2 linked regions of the Bacillus pumilus genome follow. The protein of the gene in region 1 interacts with the protein of each later gene in a pairwise test. Links are inferred from orthologs where the notes say so. Each region holds a gene or a part of one and is shown on either strand. Other genes may lie near its edges. The genes, in order: dnaB and dnaI.

Evidence for each region.
Region 2: the proteins of dnaB (region 1) and dnaI interact in binary tests that used the Bacillus subtilis proteins (3 or more experiments, as listed by UniProt). The link is inferred for Bacillus pumilus from one-to-one orthologs.

Annotation. Positions count from the first base shown.
Region 1 is NZ_CP046128.1:3,549,347-3,559,641, forward strand. What follows is about bases 29-2,898. They hold dnaB (replicative DNA helicase), read right to left. Parts: upstream 2,211-2,898; coding sequence 846-2,210; downstream 29-845. Other genes in these bases: GKC25_RS18130 (cytochrome P450), read left to right, coding at 29-267; GKC25_RS18135 (VOC family protein), read right to left, coding at 302-715; GKC25_RS18145 (DUF4885 family protein), read right to left, coding at 2,447-2,898. In the rest of the region: more of GKC25_RS18130, read left to right, coding at 1-28; more of GKC25_RS18145, read right to left, coding at 2,899-3,403; GKC25_RS18150 (hypothetical protein), read left to right, coding at 3,512-4,369; GKC25_RS18155 (alpha/beta hydrolase), read left to right, coding at 4,964-5,845; GKC25_RS18160 (2,3-dihydro-2,3-dihydroxybenzoate dehydrogenase), read left to right, coding at 5,853-6,638; isochorismate synthase DhbC, read left to right, coding at 6,665-7,846; GKC25_RS18170 ((2,3-dihydroxybenzoyl)adenylate synthase), read left to right, coding at 7,870-9,489; GKC25_RS18175 (isochorismatase family protein), read left to right, coding at 9,509-10,295. UniProt on the Bacillus subtilis protein: The main replicative DNA helicase, it participates in initiation and elongation during chromosome replication. Travels ahead of the DNA replisome, separating dsDNA into templates for DNA synthesis.
Region 2 is NZ_CP046128.1:2,470,321-2,480,658, reverse strand. Bases 2,337-5,249 are described here. They hold dnaI (primosomal protein DnaI), read left to right. Parts: upstream 2,337-3,284; coding sequence 3,285-4,214; downstream 4,215-5,249. Other genes in these bases: ytxC (putative sporulation protein YtxC), read left to right, coding at 4,947-5,249; GKC25_RS12570 (TVP38/TMEM64 family protein), read left to right, coding at 4,248-4,886; GKC25_RS12580 (replication initiation and membrane attachment family protein), read left to right, coding at 2,337-3,267. Also shown: GKC25_RS12600 (glyceraldehyde-3-phosphate dehydrogenase), read left to right, coding at 1-90; speD (adenosylmethionine decarboxylase), read left to right, coding at 325-705; GKC25_RS12590 (hypothetical protein), read left to right, coding at 891-1,277; transcriptional regulator NrdR, read left to right, coding at 1,282-1,740; more of GKC25_RS12580, read left to right, coding at 1,843-2,336; more of ytxC, read left to right, coding at 5,250-5,816; thrS (threonine--tRNA ligase), read left to right, coding at 6,153-8,093; GKC25_RS12550 (HAD family hydrolase), read right to left, coding at 8,419-9,198; GKC25_RS12545 (sensor histidine kinase), read left to right, coding at 9,374-10,338. UniProt on the Bacillus subtilis protein: Helps load the DnaC replicative helicase onto single-stranded (ss)DNA and simulates the helicase activity; in the presence of DnaB more helicase activity is seen.

The sequences.
Region 1 (10,295 bases):
TTTCTTGCTTCTGCCAACCGGGATGAGCGTCAATTTTCAAATGCACATGAATTCGATATACACCGCCACCCTAATCCTCATATTGGTTTCGGGCACGGTATTCATTTCTGTCTTGGCGCACCACTTGCCCGCTTGGAAGCATGTACTGCCATCAAGGCCTTATTGGACCGATATGAGTCACTAGAGCTCCTCTCCTATATGCCGATGACAAACAGCGGCATGTATGGGCTGAAAGAGCTGAAGCTGCGCGTCACACTTCGTTCATAACAGAAAAGACTCCCACCAAGCATGGGAGTCTTTTTTAAACGGGGGTAATTCCTTCTGTGTTCATGAGCACAACTCGATATCCATCTGGATCTTCAATGGTTGCCCCTCCTCGATCCCAGTATGGGTTCGTAGAGGTGACTTGCCGTCCGCCAAATGAGATCAGTCTCTCTTTCATCTGCTGAAACTCCTGTTCATCAGGAATATAAAAAACAAGCAGCTGTTCTGGATGCGGAACGGGCAGGCTCTCTTCTTCTTCATGTTTGGTGATTTCTAAATGAACATGCTGATGAGGAAGCCCCAGCATCACACCATCGTATCCTTCATGCTGATCAAATGAACCTATTCGTTTGAGCCCTAAGCCTTTTTCATAAAAAGAAACAACCTCTTCCATGTTGACGGTTGGACGTGCGATGCGTAATTGAGCGGCTTCGAACTGTTGAAATTTCATCAGTCATCACTCCTTTTCTCCTTTTAGTATACGATTTCTCTCTCTCCCTCTCCTCCTCATTTCGACCGTTTTTCAATCATTCTTTCGATGTAGATCCATCAAAAAAAAGCCCAGCTTCTTGAGCTGGGCTTTAAGCACCGGGCGGAACACCCGCATCGTCAAACCTTCTTTCCAGATTGACGAATTTGTTATATTCTTTGACGAACGCCAGTGATACTGTACCAACTGGACCGTTACGCTGTTTGGCAATGATGATTTCAATAATGTTCTTATTCTCTGATTCTTTGTCGTAGTAATCATCACGATAAAGGAATGCCACGATATCGGCATCCTGCTCGATACTTCCTGATTCACGAATATCAGACATCATTGGACGTTTGTCCTGACGCTGCTCTACTCCGCGTGAAAGCTGAGACAAAGCAATAACCGGAACTTCAAGTTCCCTTGCCAGCGATTTTAACGCCCTAGAGATTTCAGAAACCTCTTGCTGACGGTTATCGCTTGATCGTCCGCTCCCTTGAATGAGCTGCAAGTAGTCAATCAGGATCATGCCAAGACCGTTTTCTTGCTTCAAACGGCGGCATTTCGAGCGAATTTCACTTACCCTGATTCCAGGTGTATCATCAATGAAAATCCCACTATTTGATAGCGAGCCCATCGCCATTGTCAGCTTGCCCCAGTCCTCTTCTGTCAGATTACCGGTTCTTAGGTTCTGTGCATTGATATTTCCCTCTGCACAAAGCATACGCATGACAAGCTGCTCAGCCCCCATCTCTAAACTAAAGATGGCGACACTTTCGTCTGTCTTCGTCGCGACATTTTGTGCAATGTTCAATGCGAAGGCTGTTTTCCCTACCGATGGACGAGCCGCTACAATAATCAAGTCATTTCGCTGGAATCCAGCAGTCATCCGGTCAAGCTCAGAGAATCCCGTTGGAATCCCTGTGATATCGCCTTTTCGGTTATGAAGCTGTTCAATATTATCATATGTCTGAACAAGAACGTCCTTAATGTTTTGGAAGGCTCCTGAGTTTTTACGCTGCGCCACTTCCATAATGGTCTTTTCAGCATCACTCAACAGATCCTCTACTTCATCCTCACGCGTGTACCCATCCTGTGCAATGGTTGTCGCCGTACGGATCAGACGTCTTAAAATTGATTTCTCTTCTACAATTTTTGCATAGTATTCTATGTTTGCGGCAGTTGGGACAGAATTCGCAATATCGGTTAAATACGAAATCCCGCCTACCTCTTCTAGTAAATCTGTATTGGCCAGTTCAGAAGTCACCGTAACAAGATCGACCGGTTCCCCTCTATCGCCAAGTACAAGCATCGCATTGTAAATCTTTTGATGCGACATTCTATAGAAATCCTCTGGAATTAATACCTCAGAAGCGAGCGTGAGCGCAGATGGTTCTAAAAAAACAGCACCTAATACGGCCTGCTCGGCTTCTATATTTTGCGGCGGCAGCCGGTCATCGAGAAGTTCCGTCATGCCAAGCACCGTCCTTTCATAAAAAAATACGCTACTCATCATTTTAACATTTTCATCAATAAAAAAGTGAAAAACATCGACTATAGTCAAAATTACCATGAGGATGTTTCGTTGAACAGTGTGTTTCTGAACAGCAAAACTAACGCATTTCAATAGAAAAGACTCTGTAACATAAATTGTTATAGAGTCCTTCATTGTCGCTAATGGGATTTGTATCTGTTGCCGTTCACATTTTGTTAATCTATCGTTTTCTTCACTCCATAATTTTCTTTTTGTCCAATGTCATGTAAAGACCCATTTTGATAACCAATAGATAACACCAAATCGGGAATAGAATCAAACCCGTTTTTGGCTAGATCAAATAACTGTGCTCCGTAATGTGAAGCGGCAATGCTTGCATTTTCTGCTGTGTATGGATTTTTCAGGAGTTCTTCTTTGTATATATCAAAAATATTCTTCCCGTTATCCGTTACAAATTGACCGTTTACAATGCTTAAATCTTTTAAATTGTAGCCTGTGACCGTTTTGATTTGATTAACAAGGTGGAATTTGGCAAGAGAATCAGGCGTGAATTGAGTAGAATCGTCAGATCTGCTTTTCATGATGTGGAAAAATAATTCTCTTGTATTGTTGGTTGTATTTAATAGGTCTTCTATTTGTTTGGTCAGCGATTCGTCTGTTGAACCACTCACCAATAATTTGAAATGATTTGGGTCAATGGTAAAAGTTAAATTTGTGTTTTTAGGAATGGTTATACCGTTTTTAGAGAATAAATCTTGCAATTGTTCGTTGACCTTTTGCCGATTGAATATTTTTTTCTCTACGCTTTCTTGGGTAGGATCGTACCGTTTTTCATTACGGAAGATGGCGTCATTAAAGTCATATTGACCTCCTTTTCCAGAATTAGCCCAGCCAATCTCCATCGTATAAGCAGCTTCTCTCTCTACTTTAGTTAGATCATTCCTGAAATAAGGAGAGTAAGAATTTCTATACTTATCGTGTATATGACCATGAGGATTTTTGAAACGTTTATTTTGTTCATTTATTTTTTCATATTTTTCATCTAATATTTTCATTCGTCTATCAGCTTCGGTCATCACCTCATTTGTACTTTTAATAGCTGATTGACCTTTATAGTCTATTCGGTTCTGATTGTTTGAAGCACCTGCCGTGTATGACGTATTAATATTCATTTTGATTCTCCTTTTAAAAAAATTAGTGATTATTAAATATATCGGCAATTCAGTTAAAATTTGTTAGTTCTGATCCGATATAGTAATTATTACAAGGAGGGTTAAAATATGACAAATACTATCTTCAAACGTTTTTTATTACCTGCATTGGTATTAGTGCTTGTTACTAGTTTTTTTGCACCTAATTCAGCGGAAGCAGCTATTACAGGGAATAACAGCCCTAACACAGCAAGCTCAATGGGATATTGGAAAAATAGTCGTCCAGATACAACAATCTTACCTGAAGGTGAAAATGAAGCGTATTATCAGTTCACGATCAATAAGGGTGAAAGGGTTTATGTGCGAAGTTCATATGATAAGCAATATACGGGGATGAAAATCGAGGTGTATAATTCGAAGAGTTCTAAGCCAGGGTCAAGAGTGATTAATCCTGATTCAGTAACGCCCTTTATATTTGCAAATACTGGTGACGTTACTTCAACTTCAGAAACTTATTTTGTGAAAGTGACCCGTGGTACATATACAGGGAATATGTATTTTACTGTCTCCATTCAAGATCGTATCAAATCTGGAAATGGGACATTCAATTTTACGGGAGCCGCTACCAACTCGGGGAATACTTCTTTGAATTTTTTGGGAGTTGATTCTTCTATCATTACAATGGATTTAACGAACAATTCTTCTATCCCTAACAATGCAATCGTTAAATCGATTTCAACAACTAGTACCCAATCGCCTAACCAAGGAAATGTCACACACAAACTGATGGCTGATGAAAACAAGATTTGGAACGAATCCGTTTTTTCCTCTGCAACAAGTGGTTCTTACCGTATTTCTCTGGAAGATCAATTAAAAGTCGCTCAAAAATGGAGCTTTAAGTACAATGCAAAAGCTACAGCGAGATCTACTATGAGCAATGTCAAAGCCGATATCCGTTACGAATATGATGTCACAGATGGATTCTAATTTAATGGTGTTTACAGACATGTTCACCAATTGATCAAAAAGTAAGGGTACATCCCTTACTTTTTTAATTGTGGCATTTTTGATGCTATACTTCGCCACTCTTAAAACAGCTACGCATGATATTGAATAAGTTGTGAGATATGATCACCAGCTTTTTGAAAAATCCTCCTCTTTTTTCCTAAAAATACAAGTGGGTCTATAGACTTATTTTTCCTCAAAATTATTTCAAGAAGAAAAGCCTATATTTATTCCTGAATCAAACAGAAGAAAACAGTAAATATTCCGAGGCAGTCCAGGTCTTTTGACATTTCTCCTCTTTTTAAATGACAAGGTCCGGTATTCCCTATTTCAAATCATTTGTTAGTGAGTTAGTCCTTTATTTTCTGAATATTAAGATTAAAATATCCAATACACAACTTTATGAACATTTGACTTCATAATTGATAACCATTATCATTTGATTTGCTTGCGTGATAGTTGAGAATCATTTTCATTTGGAGGAACCATTCTTCAATTACTACACTCTTCCAATATCCGCAAGCCTGCTTTTATCATTGTATGAGGGTCGAATTTGAGGAAGGAGATTTTCTAAATATGTCCAAACGCCCTGAAGGAATGGGTACTGAGGATTCACTTTTCGGAGAAAGCCGTCCTTTTTTTATACCTGGGACGGAGCAACTGGATATCACAGCGCACCCATACAGACTTTTTATATTTAAACCGAATACTACTCCTCCAGCGGCTGGTTTTCCAGTCATGTACGTGCTTGATGGGAATTCACTTTTTGGCACAATGGTCGAAGCCATTCGTTTACAGTCAAGAAAACCTGAAAAAACAGGTGTCGTACCTGCCATCATTATTGGAATTGGCTATCAGACAGAAGCGCCCTATCATCCGCTCAGGCATTATGATCTCACTCTTACCAGCCCTGATGCTTCCATTGGGGGCAAAAGAAAGGACTTCTCCATCCATACATATGGCGGGGCCTCTGCTTTCTTTTCTTTTTTAGAAAAGACTGTAAAGCCTTATATCGAGCAACGCTTTCCGATCAACCTGAGTCGTCAAACACTGTTTGGGCATTCTCTTGGCGGTCTTTTTGTATTACACACACTATTTGAGCACCCTGATGCTTATCAGACATATATTGCGGGCAGTCCTTCTATCCACTGGAATAAAAAATTATTTCTAGAAAAAGAATACCAATTCACCAACCGTATACGTCAGGTGCCTATGGATGTAAGGCTGTTTGTAGGTGTAGGTGAGCTAGAAAAACATCATCCATGTCAAATGAATGATCATGCAAAGTCACTAGCAAATCGTATGTTGCCTTTATCCTCATATGGCTTACATACGGCCTATCATGAGTTCCCTGAAGAAGGACATACGTCCGTTTTACCGGTGCTGATGAATTACGCTTTCCGTTTTGCACTCTATCATGATGATCCTTTAACAACCACAGACATGAAAGAAAGGTAGTGAACACATGAAACATAGTGGTCTATCTCAAAAGATTGCCCTTATCACAGGCGCAGGACAAGGTATTGGGCAAGCAGTCGCAAAAAGACTATCCGAAGAAGGTGCGATCATTGCAGCAGTTGACGCAAATGAAGATCAGCTGCAAAGCACCATCCAACAAATGAATGATGAAGGCATACGCGCCTTTGCCTATCCAGGTGACATTACCGATCAAGCTTCTGTTCAGCACATTGTCGATCAAATTGAAAAGCAGCTCGGACCCATTTATTTACTAGTCAATGTAGCAGGCATTCTTCGAATCGGTTCTATTGACCAGCTTTGTGCAGATGACTGGCACCAAACCTTCGCAGTCAACACACATGGTGTCTTTTACGTATCTCAAGCTGTCTCCAAATACATGATGAAAAGATCAGAAGGGGTCATTGTGACCGTCAGCTCTAACGCAGGTGCCATCCCTAGAATGAATATGGCTGCCTATGCCGCATCAAAAGCCGCAGCTACTTCCTTTACAAAAACGCTTGGATTAGAGCTAGCAGCCTATGGAATCAGATGCAATGTCGTCTCTCCTGGCTCTACCGCAACACCTATGCAATGGGCTTTATGGTCTGATGAACAAGGAGCAGATCAGGTGATTAAAGGTTCATTAGAGACGTATAAAACCGGTATTCCTTTACAAAAAATCGCTGATCCTCAAAACATCGCTGATGCAGTCATCTTCTTTGCATCTGAGCAATCCAGTCATATTACGATGCAGAATCTCACGATTGATGGTGGCGCAACACTCGGAATCTAGCATTTCATCAAAAAGGAGGCCTTTTCATGAAACATTCATTATTGTCGTCAGAAGAAAAAGTACAGTTGATTCAAGACTATCAGCCAGGCGCTTTTTTCCTTGCTTCCCCTAAACGTACGATACTGGCAGAAGGGATTTTCCAGCATATTGAAACCAATCAGCTAAATGAACTATCCACAAGGGTAGCTCACGTATTTGACGCTGCCAAACAAGCTGGTATTCGAACACCGATTGTTGCTGGTGCTGTTCCGTTTGATCCGGCGCAACCCGTTCGTTTAAGTGTTCCAATCCATGTACAGTTTAGTGATCCACTCGAATTTCATCAAGGAGATGAGGAGTCGGAAGTGGCAGCTCCATCCTATGAGGTGACGCCTGTTCCCTCTCCAGATGTCTACATGAATGGTGTGAACGAAGGGTTAGCTAAAATTGAGAAAGGAGAGCTTAGCAAAATCGTACTCTCTAGATCTCTCTATCTCAAATCAAATCGAGAAATTAATACGAAAGCAATACTTGAACGACTTGCTCGTCATAATACGACTGGCTATACGTTTGCTGCAAATGTAGCTGACCCGGAATCTTCCCAAAAGCGCACACTGCTTGGGGCAAGCCCTGAGCTGCTTCTTTCAAAAACTGGTTCATCTGTTATTTCCAATCCACTTGCTGGTTCTCGGCCACGCAGTTCAGATCCAGTAGAAGACCAGCGTCGTCACGATGAACTCCTTACTTCAGCGAAGGATTTACACGAGCATGCAGTGGTTGTCGATGCTGTCACTAAAGCGCTTGCTCCTTACTGTCATACACTAGATGTGCCTGCATCACCATCCGTCATACAAACAGAAACGATGTGGCATTTATCTACTGTCGTTAAAGGTGAATTAGCAGATGCAGGTGTATCCTCAATTGATTTAGCGCTTAGCCTTCATCCAACACCCGCAGTATGCGGAACACCTACAGCAGATGCTCGTGAAGCAATCCAAGCGATTGAACCCTTCGATCGAGGATTTTTCACAGGAATGATCGGTTGGTCAGATGCAAATGGTGATGGTGATTGGATTGTCACCATTCGTTGTGCAGAAGCTGAGGGGCACTCCCTTCGCCTCTTTGCTGGTGCAGGAGTGGTCAAAGGATCAAAGGCAGAAGAAGAGCTAGCCGAAACATCTGCAAAATTCAACACGATGCTTCATGCGATGGGCATCCATCAGTTATAAAAATACATAGGAGATGACAAAACATGTTTGTTCAACCACCTACATGGCCAGAAGAATTTGCAAAACGCTACCGTGAAAACGGCTGTTGGCGTGGGGAAACCTTTAGCGGCATGCTTCGTGAACGCGCCGCATCGTTAGGGAATAAAACAGCAATTACATACGCTGATACGCACATGAGCTACCAAGAACTTGATGAGCGCGTCAGCAGTCTTGCCGCCGGTTTTCATCAGCTTGGAATTCAAAAGGGAAGTCGAGTTGTCGTTCAGCTTCCTAACATTCCTGCTTTTTTTGAAGTCATTTTCGCTTTATTTCGAATCGGTGCTTTACCCGTCTTCTCGCTACCATCTCATAGAAGCAGCGAAATCACTTATTTTATTGAGTTTGCCGAAGCAGACGCATATGTCATACCAGATATCGATGGTAGCTTTGATTATCGATCACTCGCACGTCAAGTGAAAGAAAAGCTTCCCTCATTACCTCATGTCATTGTTGCAGGGGAAGCTGAGGAATTCCTTGACTTGGATGATCTGCGCAAGGACCCATCACTTGATCCTCAAATTCATGTAGAGGCAAGCGATATTGCGTTTCTTCAGTTATCTGGAGGCAGCACAGGCCTTTCAAAGCTCATTCCTCGCACACATGATGACTATATTTATAGTCTTTGGAAAAGCAATGAGGTGTGCGAGCTTACACAAGATAGTGTGTATCTAGCTACACTTCCAGTTGCACACAACTATCCATTAAGCTCGCCTGGAGTCCTTGGGACGTTATACGCAGGTGGAAGAGTCGTTCTTGCACCTGGATCAAGCCCTGATGTAGTCTTTCCACTCATTGAAAAAGAACGAGCGACCATTACCGCTGTGGTTCCACCTATCGCATTGATTTGGCTAGAGGCCGCTCCTCATCGATCAGATGACTTATCGAGTCTTGAGGTCTTACAAGTCGGTGGTGCTAAATTAAGTGCTGAAGCAGCAAAACGAGTGATGCCTGCCCTTGGGTGTAAATTACAGCAAGTTTTTGGCATGGCAGAAGGTCTGGTCAACTATACCAGACTAAATGATCCTGAACATGTCATTATTCATACACAAGGACGCCCGATGTCTGAATATGATGAGGTACTAGTGGTAGATGATGAGGACAAGCCCGTCCCGAATGAAGTGGCTGGACATCTTTTAACAAGAGGACCTTATACGATTCGTGGCTACTATAAAGCTGATGAACAAAACAAAAAAGCATTTACACCCGATGGCTTTTACAGAACAGGTGACATCGTGCGATTAACCAAAGAAGGAAATGTTGTTGTAGAAGGCAGAGACAAGGATCAAATCAATCGTGGTGGCGAAAAGGTTGCCGCTGAAGAAGTCGAAAACCATTTACTTGCGCATGCTGACATTCATGATGCCGCCATGGTGTCCATGCCAGATCCGTTTCTTGGCGAACGCTCATGTGCCTTTGTTATTGCGAAAGGAAACAACAAGCCAGCACCACACGCATTAAAGTCATTTCTAAGAGAACGCGGGCTCGCTGCCTATAAAATTCCCGACCGCATTGAATGGATCGATGCGTTCCCACAAACAGGTGTAGGCAAAGTCAGTAAAAAAGCATTAAGAGAATTAGCTGCAATCCATACTGCCAACGTATAAAAAAAGAGGAGTGAAAACCATGGCAATCCCTACTATTCCTGGGTATCCAATGCCGAGCACACAAGATTTACCCGAAAATAAAGTGAACTGGATACCGGATCCGAAACGTGCTGTTCTGCTGATACATGACATGCAGCAATATTTTTTAAATGCATTTCAACAAGATACATCACCAATCACAGAGTTAGTTCAACATATTGAACAATTACGTAATACATGCAATGAACTTGGAATTCCAGTCGTCTATACAGCTCAACCTGGTGACCAAGACCCGAAGGATCGTGCCTTATTAACAGATTTTTGGGGACCTGGACTTGGTGATGATGAAGCATTGACAAAAATCATTGATCAGCTTGCTCCATCTGAAGCAGATACAATGCTGACAAAATGGCGTTATAGCGCTTTCAAAAAATCCAATTTTTTAGATATTCTTCAAGAAGGCGGGCGTGATCAACTGATCATTACTGGCGTATATGCACATATTGGCTGTATGCTGACAGCCGCAGAAGCATTCATGCTCGATATTGAAACCTTTTTTGTCGCCGATGCCGTTGCTGACTTTTCACTTAAGCATCACAAAATGGCAATGACCTATGCAGCTGAACGCTGTGCGGTCACCACAACGACAAACCAAATCATTAGTCGTTTAACAGGACAGGAAGCAGACGATGACCTATCTTTTGAGGCCATCCTTCACCAAGTAGCTGAGTATCTCGAAATCGAGCCGAATGAAATACCGCTTGACGAGAATCTCGTCTACCTTGGGCTTGATTCTATTAGAATGATGAGCCTAGCGGAAAAGTGGA
Region 2 (10,338 bases), 1.1 Mb from region 1 along the record:
TGGTATGACAATGAATGGGGTTATTCATGCAGAGTGGTGGATCTTGTGAAGTTTGTCGGTTCGCAGATGAAAGAGCTTTCTGCTGTTTGAAATGAAGAAGACGAACGTCCCTTTTCAAGAAATGAGAGAAAATCCCACTAAAAACACAGCTTGCAAAATGGGTCTAAACAAAGTATACTATTTTTCGTGAACTTCTTGTTCGCAGACTCATTCGGGTATACTTAAAGGGTTAGGACCTCTTTGGACTAACTTTCCCCCGTGGTATATGTCCGGTCCGGCTGCTTAGAACTTCACTCTTTCATTCTTGTTTAAGGGGGGTCCATGATGGAAACAATCGGACGTCACGTTATCTCCGAGCTATGGGGATGCGACTGTGATAAACTGAACGACATGGATTTTATTGAAAAAACGTTTGTAAACGCAGCTTTGAAATCAGGAGCTGAAGTAAGAGAGGTTGCTTTTCACAAATTTGCACCTCAAGGAGTAAGTGGAGTTGTCATTATTTCTGAATCTCATCTGACAATTCACAGCTTTCCTGAACATGGTTATGCGAGCATAGATGTTTATACTTGCGGCGACCTAGATCCGAATATCGCAGCAGATCATATCGGAGATGAATTAGGTGCCGAAACAAGAGAAAACATCGAAATTCCTCGAGGCATGGGACCTGTACAAGTGAAACAGGCACAAGCCAAAGCACTGTAAACATAAAAAAGATTGCAATGGGAGCTGGCCAAAAGCATTGAAATGCCTTTGTGTTATGCTCCTTTTTATATTTGTTTGATATACAAAATCCAACATTCCCCAACTTGTCTATACTTTTGTTCTAGGAAAACAAAGGTTTTTTTTATAAAATAAAGAAGAGGCATTATGGCAAAGGGGATACGTATATGACTTTAGGACAAAAGTTCAAACGGTTCATGTCAAACCATACAGAAACATCTGACGAGCATCCAGTGTCAGAACTGAAAAGCCATTACTACAAAACGACGAATGCACAAGTTTTTCAAGCGGTGGAAGCCATGCTTTCCCGAAACGATTCCTATCAAGTGACATCTGTTTCAGCAGAACGAGGTGAAATCAGCGCAAACATCAGAATGCCGAAAAAAGCCTTTCTCGTAGCGACTGTCATTTCAATTCGTCCTTTTGAAACAGCTGTCGATTTTAATGTGACAACAGAAACGGTCCTGCCAACAGATTTTGGTTATAGTCAGAAGGCCGTTTTGTCTCTTTATGATGAACTAGACAAACAACTTCCAAGAATAGATCGGAGCTGATGAAATGAAATGTCCCACATGTCAGCACCTTGGCACAAGGGTGCTTGATTCAAGACCAGTAGATGAAGGGAAATCCATCCGTCGTAGAAGAGAGTGCGAAAGCTGCCAGTATCGCTTTACGACGTTTGAGAAATTAGAAGAATTACCGCTGATTGTGGTGAAAAAAGAAGGGATTCGAGAAGAATTCAGCCGCGAAAAGATGCTGAGAGGACTCATTAAAGCGTGTGAAAAGCGTCCTGTTGCTTTAAAGCAGCTGGAGGATGTCTGCTTTAATATCGAAAAAGAACTGCGTAATCAAGGCATGTCAGAAGTGAAAAGCGAGCTTGTAGGTGAAATGGTGATGGACGAGCTGGCAAAAATTGATGAAGTGTCTTACGTCAGGTTTGCCTCAGTTTACCGGCAGTTTAAAGATATCAACGTCTTTATTGATGAATTAAAAGATTTATTAAAGAAAGAACGCTAAAAAAGAGCTGAAGATTCTTCACGCTCTTTTTCCTGCGTAAAGCGTAAAACGCAAAAAGGGTGTACAATAGAAACAATTGCAATTCATGGGGAGGATCAGCATATGACAGAGCATTGGAAGGAAGTGCTAGCCGTCGATCCGTATGTCGTCAAAAGCGCTTCATTGCTCGGTGACATCGATAGACAGCTCATTACTCTTTTATATCAGCCGCTTATAGGCATGTCCGCTTTCAGCTTATATATGACGCTGTGGGGAGAGCTGGAACAAAATCGTATGTGGGGGAAACCCGCACCTCATCGGCAGCTCATGGTCATGCTGCAAACGAATTTAAATGATATTTTTGAGGAACGTTTAAAGCTTGAAGCGATTGGTTTACTCCGCACATATGAACAGGAAACGGAAGAAGGCAGACTGTTTACATATGAGCTTGTGCCGCCGCTAAGACCAGATGAGTTTTTCCAGGATGGTATGCTGAATGTCCTGCTGTACCATCGTGTAGAGAAAGCAAAATATAAGCAGCTTCGTGATTATTTTTCTTATCCAGGTGTTCCTGCAGAGGCAAAGAACATCTCGCGGTCGTTTGAAGAAGTCTTTCACGTATTGCAGCCAGGTGAACGAAGGATGACAGAAGAAATCAATCAGGCGTCGTCACTTGATCAGGGCTATGAATATGTGACCGTTGGATCGAGTCAGCCGGCTCCGCTCTCAGACGATTCCTTTGATTTCGATCTATTGCTAGCGGGCATGTCTGATATGATGATTCCAAGAAAGGCTTTGACAAAGCAGGTGAAAGAAACCATTAAGAAGTTAGCCGTTGTATACGGCATCACCCCGCTTCAAATGCAAAATATTGTAGCAGGTGCCTGCGGTTCGGATCAAATGATCTCAACAGAAGAGCTGAGAAAAGCCGCAAGAGACTGGTACCAAATTGAATACAGAGGCGAGCAGCCAAAACTCATTGATCAAAAACAGCCGAGACACTTGCGTCAAGATGCTTCAAAGGCGCCAGTGGCAGATACGCCAGATGCGAAATTGATTGAAAAGCTCGATCATATTTCGCCTAGGGAGCTGCTAAAAGATATGGCTGACGGCATTGAGCCAACGTATGCCGACTTAAGAATTGTCGAAGATATTATGCTCGAGCAGCAGCTAGAGCCAGGTGTCATGAACGTTTTGATCTACTATACATTACTGAAAACAGATATGAAGCTGTCGAAAACATATATGCAAAAAATCGCCGCTCATTGGGTGAGAAAGAAAATTAAAACCGTAGCGGCAGCCATGAAAATTGCCAAAGAAGAGAACAAGCAAATGACAGAGTGGGCGCAGCAGAAAAAGCAGCGCAGCACATATGGATCAGGGAAAGTTGTCCGAGAAGAGAAGCTTCCTGACTGGATGAAAGAAACTGAAACGAAAGAACAGCCGGCAAAAGAACAATTAGACAGTCTGTCGACAGAAGACCTCGAACGAGAAAAAGAAAAACTGTTAGATCAGTTTAAAAATATGAAAAAGTACAATGCACATTAAGGTGAGGTGAGATGGGGATGAAACCGATCGGTCGTTCATTTGAACAGTTAAAAGGACGAGTAGATTTTCGTGTGAGATACAATCAGATTAAAGAGAGTGTGTTATCTGATGAAGATGTAAGAGCCTTTTTACAGGAGCATCAAGAAGAAATACACGAAGACATGATCAATCGTAGTTTGAACCGGCTTTTTGAATATGTGCAGCAGTCGAAGGGTTGTTCATATTGCTTAGATGAAGAGAACGTCAATGCGATTTTAGACGGGTATCACCCGAAGCTTGTGATCAAAGGTCAGAGTATTGATATTGAATATTCCCCCTGCCCAGTCAAGCTGCGGCTCGATAGACAGAAAAAACAGCAAGAGCTTATGAAAAGCATGTACATTCCGCAAAATGTTCTTCAAGCGACGTTCACTGATCTGAACGTTGTGGGAAGACAGGAAGTCATTCAAAAAGTAGGTCAATTCCTGCAAAGCTATGATGAGACGGGCAAAGGGAAGGGTTTATATTTACACGGAAAGTTTGGAGTAGGAAAAACGTATATTCTGGCAGCCATTGCGCAGCAGCTAGCGGAGAAGGAATACCCATCTCTCCTAGTGTACGTGCCTGAATTTGTGAGAGAGTTAAAAAATTCGTTAGCCGATCATACACTGGAAGCAAAGCTGAACATGGTCAAATCCACCCCTATTTTAATGCTTGATGATATTGGGGCAGAGTCGATGACAAGCTGGGTTCGAGATGAACTGCTCGGAACGATCTTACAATACCGTATGGCAGAGCAGCTGCCGACTTTCTTCTCTTCTAATTTCTCACCAAGTGAACTGAAACACCACTTTACGTACTCACAGCGCGGGGAAAAAGAAGAGGTCAAAGCCGCTCGTTTAATGGAACGGATTCTTTATTTAGCAGAGGCAGTCTTGCTCGAAGGAGAAAACCGCCGTCATTTATAAAAGCGTCTATCACCTGAAGGAGGAGCAAATGAAATGAACAAAAGAAAATGGCTGCTTTTTCTCGTGATTGCAGGTCTCGCTGCTTTACTTTGGTGGCTGAACAAACAGCACCTTCAGCTGGCGCCGAAAGATGTGAAGAATTGGGTGCTTCAATTTGGGCTGCTGGCTCCCTTTGTTTTTCTGTTCTTATCTCTTTTTCGCCCGTTTGTTCTCGTCCCACTTACGGTCTTTTCGCTGGCAGCAGGTTTAGCATTCGGCAGTGTTCTTGGGACGATTTATGCCCTCGTTGGTGCTACCGCCGGAGCAACAGGCTCCTTCCTGCTTGCCACAACCTTTCGTGCAAAAAAGAAAGGCAGAGAATCAAGCAGCCGGAAGCTGAGAGCGGTGACATCCCGCATTCAGGAGCATGGGTTTCTTTATATTTTGTTATTGCGTATTGCCCCGATCCATTTTGACTTTGTCAGCTATGCGGCAGCAGTTTCACGTGCGAATTATCGTGCATTCACGGCAGCTACTTTTTTAGGCTTAATACCGGGTACAGTTGCATTAAATGTCCTTGGCTCAAGCTTTGTCAGCGGCAATTATGCCGCCTTAGTGATCGTTTGTTTGATTTATCTGATCTTTATCTCCGTTCCGCTCATTTTAAAAAGAAAGATGCCTGATTTATTTTAGGCGTCTATTTTTTATGTTTTCCCCATATATATGTAACAGATGTCGTTAGGGGGGACAAACATGCTTGAAATAATCTTTGAAGATGAATATGATACCGCCGCTTTTTTACATCTTGCTGAACACTTGGACAGTCGGCATCACATGTCAATTCAACAAGGGAAAGACCGGCTTCTCATAGAGGCGAAGGAATCAGAAGAAGGACTTGAGCCCATTGTGCGGCCATTACTGGTTCACTTTTTTTTGGAATGCAAAGAAAATGAGCGCATGCGCAGCATCCTTGAAAACACCTATTTATTTAAAGATCCTGAAGAGCAGCACCAAATTCTTTCAATCGCCCACAGTATTATGAACGGGGATTTAGATGATATTCCCGGCATTCATCAAGAACCGTCAAGAGAAGCCCTGTTAACAAAGGAGCTTGAGACCATTTCTTTACAGCAAGGTATTTTTTCAATTGGTTCATTTATGACATTTAGACTGTCAGAGTATGACAGGAGGCTGAAGAACTATGTTGAAGTCTCCATTGAAGAATACAAAATGGAACAAGAATATCAAAACTTCATTCAATCCCTTCGAGACTATGTGATGGCAAGAGAACCTAAGCTCGAAAAAGTACATGTTGTGCATCAGGACCGCCTGATGATTTGGGAATTTCGGTACGCTTCTGAGCGTGATCAAAAACAATACATAGACAGACAGTTTGTAAGAGAGCATCCAATGTATATTGATTCGCAGCTGATTGCACCACTCGTATCCATAGCGCCGCAAAAGATTGACCTATTTACAAATGATACGGGTCACTCGATGGTGCAGACCATTCAAAATATTTTTCAAGAAAGGGTCGAGGTATTCCCGGCTCATTCATTTCAAGAACAGAATGTTCAATTTGTACATGACCATTTGGAACAGAAAAGTGAAAAGCTTTCTTGATTTTCACGAAAAAACGTTTTATAATACGGTGTAACTTCATACAGAGACCGTATTGATAAGGACATGAACAAATGAACACCCGCTTAAAGAGAGGGAAGCCGCGGCTGAAAGCTTCCTAGCAGAGGTCCATTTGCTTTACCACCTTTGAACATCAGCTGTGAACTTTTTAGTAATGGCTGACGGGAATTCCCGTTATCGAACCACAAGCCGTGTTTGCTTATGAAAACGTAAGCTGCAAATACGGGAAAAAGGGTGGAACCACGATTCCGTTTATTCAACCTCGTCCCTTTCCAGGGGGCGGGGTTTTTATATTGCCAAAAAAAGGAGTGACCAGAGATGTCAGAACAAATTCAACTTACATTTCCAGATGGAGCAGTCAAGGAGTTTGACAAAACAGCTACAACAGAAGACATCGCGGCATCAATTAGCCCGGGCCTAAAGAAAAAAGCGCTTGCCGGTAAATTGAACGGCAAAGAAATAGATCTGCGTACGCCGCTATTAGAAAGTGGAACAATCGAGATCATCACAGATAAAAGTGAAGAAGCACTCGACATTATGCGCCACAGCACAGCACATTTGCTAGCACAGGCGATCAAACGTCTTTATGGAAAAGAGCATCATGTCCAGTTTGGCGTAGGTCCTGTGATCGAAAATGGTTTCTACTATGATGTCGACATCGATGTTGCCATCACACCTGAAGACTTACCTAAGATTGAAAAAGAAATGAAAAAAATCATTAACAGCAATTTGCCAATTGAGCGAATTGAAGTAACAAGAGAAGAAGCGAAAAAACGCTTTGAAGCGATTGGTGATCAATTGAAGCTTGAGCTGTTAGAGGCGATTCCAGAAGGTGAAGCCGTGACGATTTATGAGCAGGGTGAATTCTTTGACCTCTGCCGCGGCATTCACTTGCCATCAACAGGGAAAATCAAAGAGTTTAAGCTGTTAAGCCTTGCAGGTGCATACTGGAGAGGTGACAGCAACAATCAAATGCTTCAGCGTATTTACGGTACAGCTTTCTTCAGCAAAGAAGATTTAAATGAGCACTTACGCCTGCTTGAAGAAGCGAAAGAACGCGATCACCGTAAACTAGGAAAAGAGCTGAAACTGTTTGCGAACTCTCAAAAGGTAGGTCAAGGTCTACCGCTTTGGCTGCCAAAAGGCGCAACGATCCGCCGTGTTATTGAGCGTTACATTGTCGATAAAGAAGTACGTCTTGGTTATGAGCATGTGTATACACCAGTTCTTGCGAATGTCGAATTGTATAAAACTTCAGGGCACTGGGCGCATTATCAAGAAGACATGTTCCCAGTGATGGAAATGGATAACGAAGATCTTGTTCTTCGTCCTATGAACTGTCCGCACCATATGATGATTTACAAAAACGAGCCGCATAGCTATCGTGAATTGCCAATTCGTATTGCAGAGCTTGGTACAATGCACCGCTATGAAATGTCAGGTGCTTTATCCGGCCTTCAGCGTGTTCGCGGGATGACATTAAACGATGCACATATCTTTGTTCGTCCAGATCAAATCAAAGAAGAGTTCATTCGTACAGTTCGCTTAATTGAAGAAGTGTATCAAGACTTTGGCTTGAATGACTACACATTCCGCTTATCTTACCGTGATCCAGAAGATACTGAGAAGTATTTCGACGATGATGCGATGTGGAATAAAGCGCAATCGATGCTAAAGGATGCAATGGACGAGCTTGGTCATGATTATTATGAAGCAGAAGGAGAAGCGGCATTTTATGGTCCGAAGCTTGATGTACAGGTCAAGACAGCTCTTGGAAAAGAAGAGACATTGTCTACTGTACAGCTTGACTTCTTACTACCAGAGCGTTTCGATCTCACCTATATCGGAGAAGATGGCAAGCATCATCGTCCGGTCGTGATTCATAGAGGTGTTGTCTCTACAATGGAGCGCTTTGTTGCCTTCTTAATTGAAGAATACAAAGGAGCCCTTCCAACATGGCTGGCACCTGTACAATTCCAAGTCATCCCGGTTTCACCGTCTGTCCATTTAGACTATGCGAAAAAAGTGCAAGAACGTTTGCAGCTTGAAGGCCTTCGTGTAGAGCTTGACAGCCGTGATGAAAAGATTGGATACAAAATTAGAGAAGCGCAAATGCAAAAGATCCCGTACATGCTAGTCGTCGGAGATCAAGAAGCAGAAAATGGCGCTGTCAATGTAAGAAAATACGGAGAGCAAGATTCAGAAACAATGGATCTTGAAGCCTTTGTGAAACATGCAGTAGCAGAAGCGAAAAAATAATACTTCCAATGAAGCAGTCAGTGATCTTTCTCTTGAGATCATTGGCTTTTTCTTATGGGGAAAAATTTCCCACTGGTGATCCAGTTTCTTGAATGATACGTTTGGAAAGTACGAAAGTATGGTCAGCAGCGGAACGAGCCGGGCCAAGACAACGGTGTTTACAAATCGCGATCTTGTAAAGCAGGCAAGCGAGGAATTTATGAATGTAGTTAGGAGAAGCAGCCCGCAGCTTAGACAAGCAAGCGCAAAGTCTAGCCGCCATTGTGTAGTTTGAAAACACAAAAACACCCAAACTCGTCAGGAGAAGGGTGTTTTCTCTTTTGTTCTATTTTAATATATCAAACAATTCATGTAAGTCTTTGATTTCATAATCTGGCGTTACATCTGTTTCATTTTTCTTGCCATGTCGATTGATCCAAACGGTTTGAATACCAACGCGAGATGCCCCAAGAATATCTGTTTTTGGATTGTCTCCAACCATGATCACATCGTCTTTTGTTAGATTTAACAGCTGAAGGCAGTGCTCAAAGATGCCAGGGTCAGGTTTGCCTTTCCCGTAATCTCCTGAAATCACAATTTCATTAAAATAAGGTGCAAGCTCAGGAACACCTGCCAGTTTTTCCTTTTGAAGACTAGGATCTCCGTTTGTTAAAAGGAGCAATTCATAGCTGCCTTTCAGGCGGTCTAAAACAGGGTACGTTTCTTCATAGACAAATGGACGTTTTCTCCGCTCGGCTGCAAAGAAATCAGCCAAATATTGTCCAAATGCCTCATCGTCAATTCCTGCTTCTTTTAAGCCATTTGTCCAAGCGTTCTTGCGATACTCTGGTGCAAGGGCATTCAGCTTTTGAAAGCCTTCGCTAATCGGTTCACTAAAATTTGACCACAGTCCTTCGAAAGGATTAATTCCGATCATGACAGTATAATCATATGTTTCATAGGAAGAGTACAGCTTTCTTGCTTCTTCACGTACAATCTGTTCAAATGTTGCTGGATTCAGTCCATATTTCTTTTCCGCTTCGCGGCATGTTTCCTGAAAAGTTGTGTGAATGCTTTTTTCATCCCAAAGCAAAGTATCATCTAAATCGAAAAATACGGCTTTCATGATCTTCTCCCTTGTTATGTATGTGTTACCTTCAATTGCAAGTGACGGCTCATGTTCATTTTACAATAGAAGATGAGGGCAATAAAGAAAAGATTTGAGAGATAATTGAACATTGACCGCACATGATAGAATAGAAAGACAGTAAATAATACATACATCAATTGAGGTGGCCGGTTTGCTTCATTTAATTATTATGATGATCGAGCGTGTGGGGATCATCGTTATTTTAGGGTTTGTGCTTGCCCATGTGAAGGGCTTTCGCAATCTATTGCTTCATAATGAAGGGTTTCGAAAAAAGGCGGTCCTTGTCTTTATTTTTGCTTCTTTTAGTATTATCAGCAATTACACAGGAATTGAAATCCAGCAGCAGATGGTCATGAATCATGAGTTTTCCTATCATCTTGGCTCATCAAGCTCGATCGCCAATACGAGAATCATGGGGATCGAAATGGGCGGATTGATAGGAGGGCCGTTTGTTGGCATTGGTGCAGGGCTTTTAGCTGGAATTCATCGCTATTCACTCGGAGGGAGCACGGCACTCAGCTGTGCGATTTCTTCGATTTTAGCCGGTGTGATTGCAGGCTATGTCGGCAGCAGATTTAAACGGAAGAATCGAATGGTGACACCTCGCCAAGCCGCACTTTTTGGTGTGGCAATGGAATCCTTGCAGATGATTATTATCCTTCTATTTGCAAGGCCATTGGCTGATGCTTGGGGGCTTGTGAGTATCATTGCCTTGCCGATGATTTTTGTGAATGGAATTGGCAGCTTTATCTTTTTATCGATTTTACAGTCAGTCATTCGGCAAGAAGAGCAGGCAAAGGCGATGCAGACACACCGTGTATTTTCGATCGCCGATCAAACGCTGCCTTTTTTCCGGCAAGGCTTAAATGAACAGTCCTGTAAAAGTGTGGCGGAGATCATTCATCGACTAACAGAAACAGATGCGGTTTCCTTAACAGATACAGAAAAGATTTTAGCTCATGTCGGAGACGGGACGGATCATCATATTCCATCGAAAAGCCTGATTACAGGACTGTCGAAACAAGTATTGTTGAGCGGCAAAATTATGAAGGCGCATTCGAAAGACGAAATCAATTGTTCAGTCACTCATTGCCCGCTTCAAGCAGCGATTGTGCT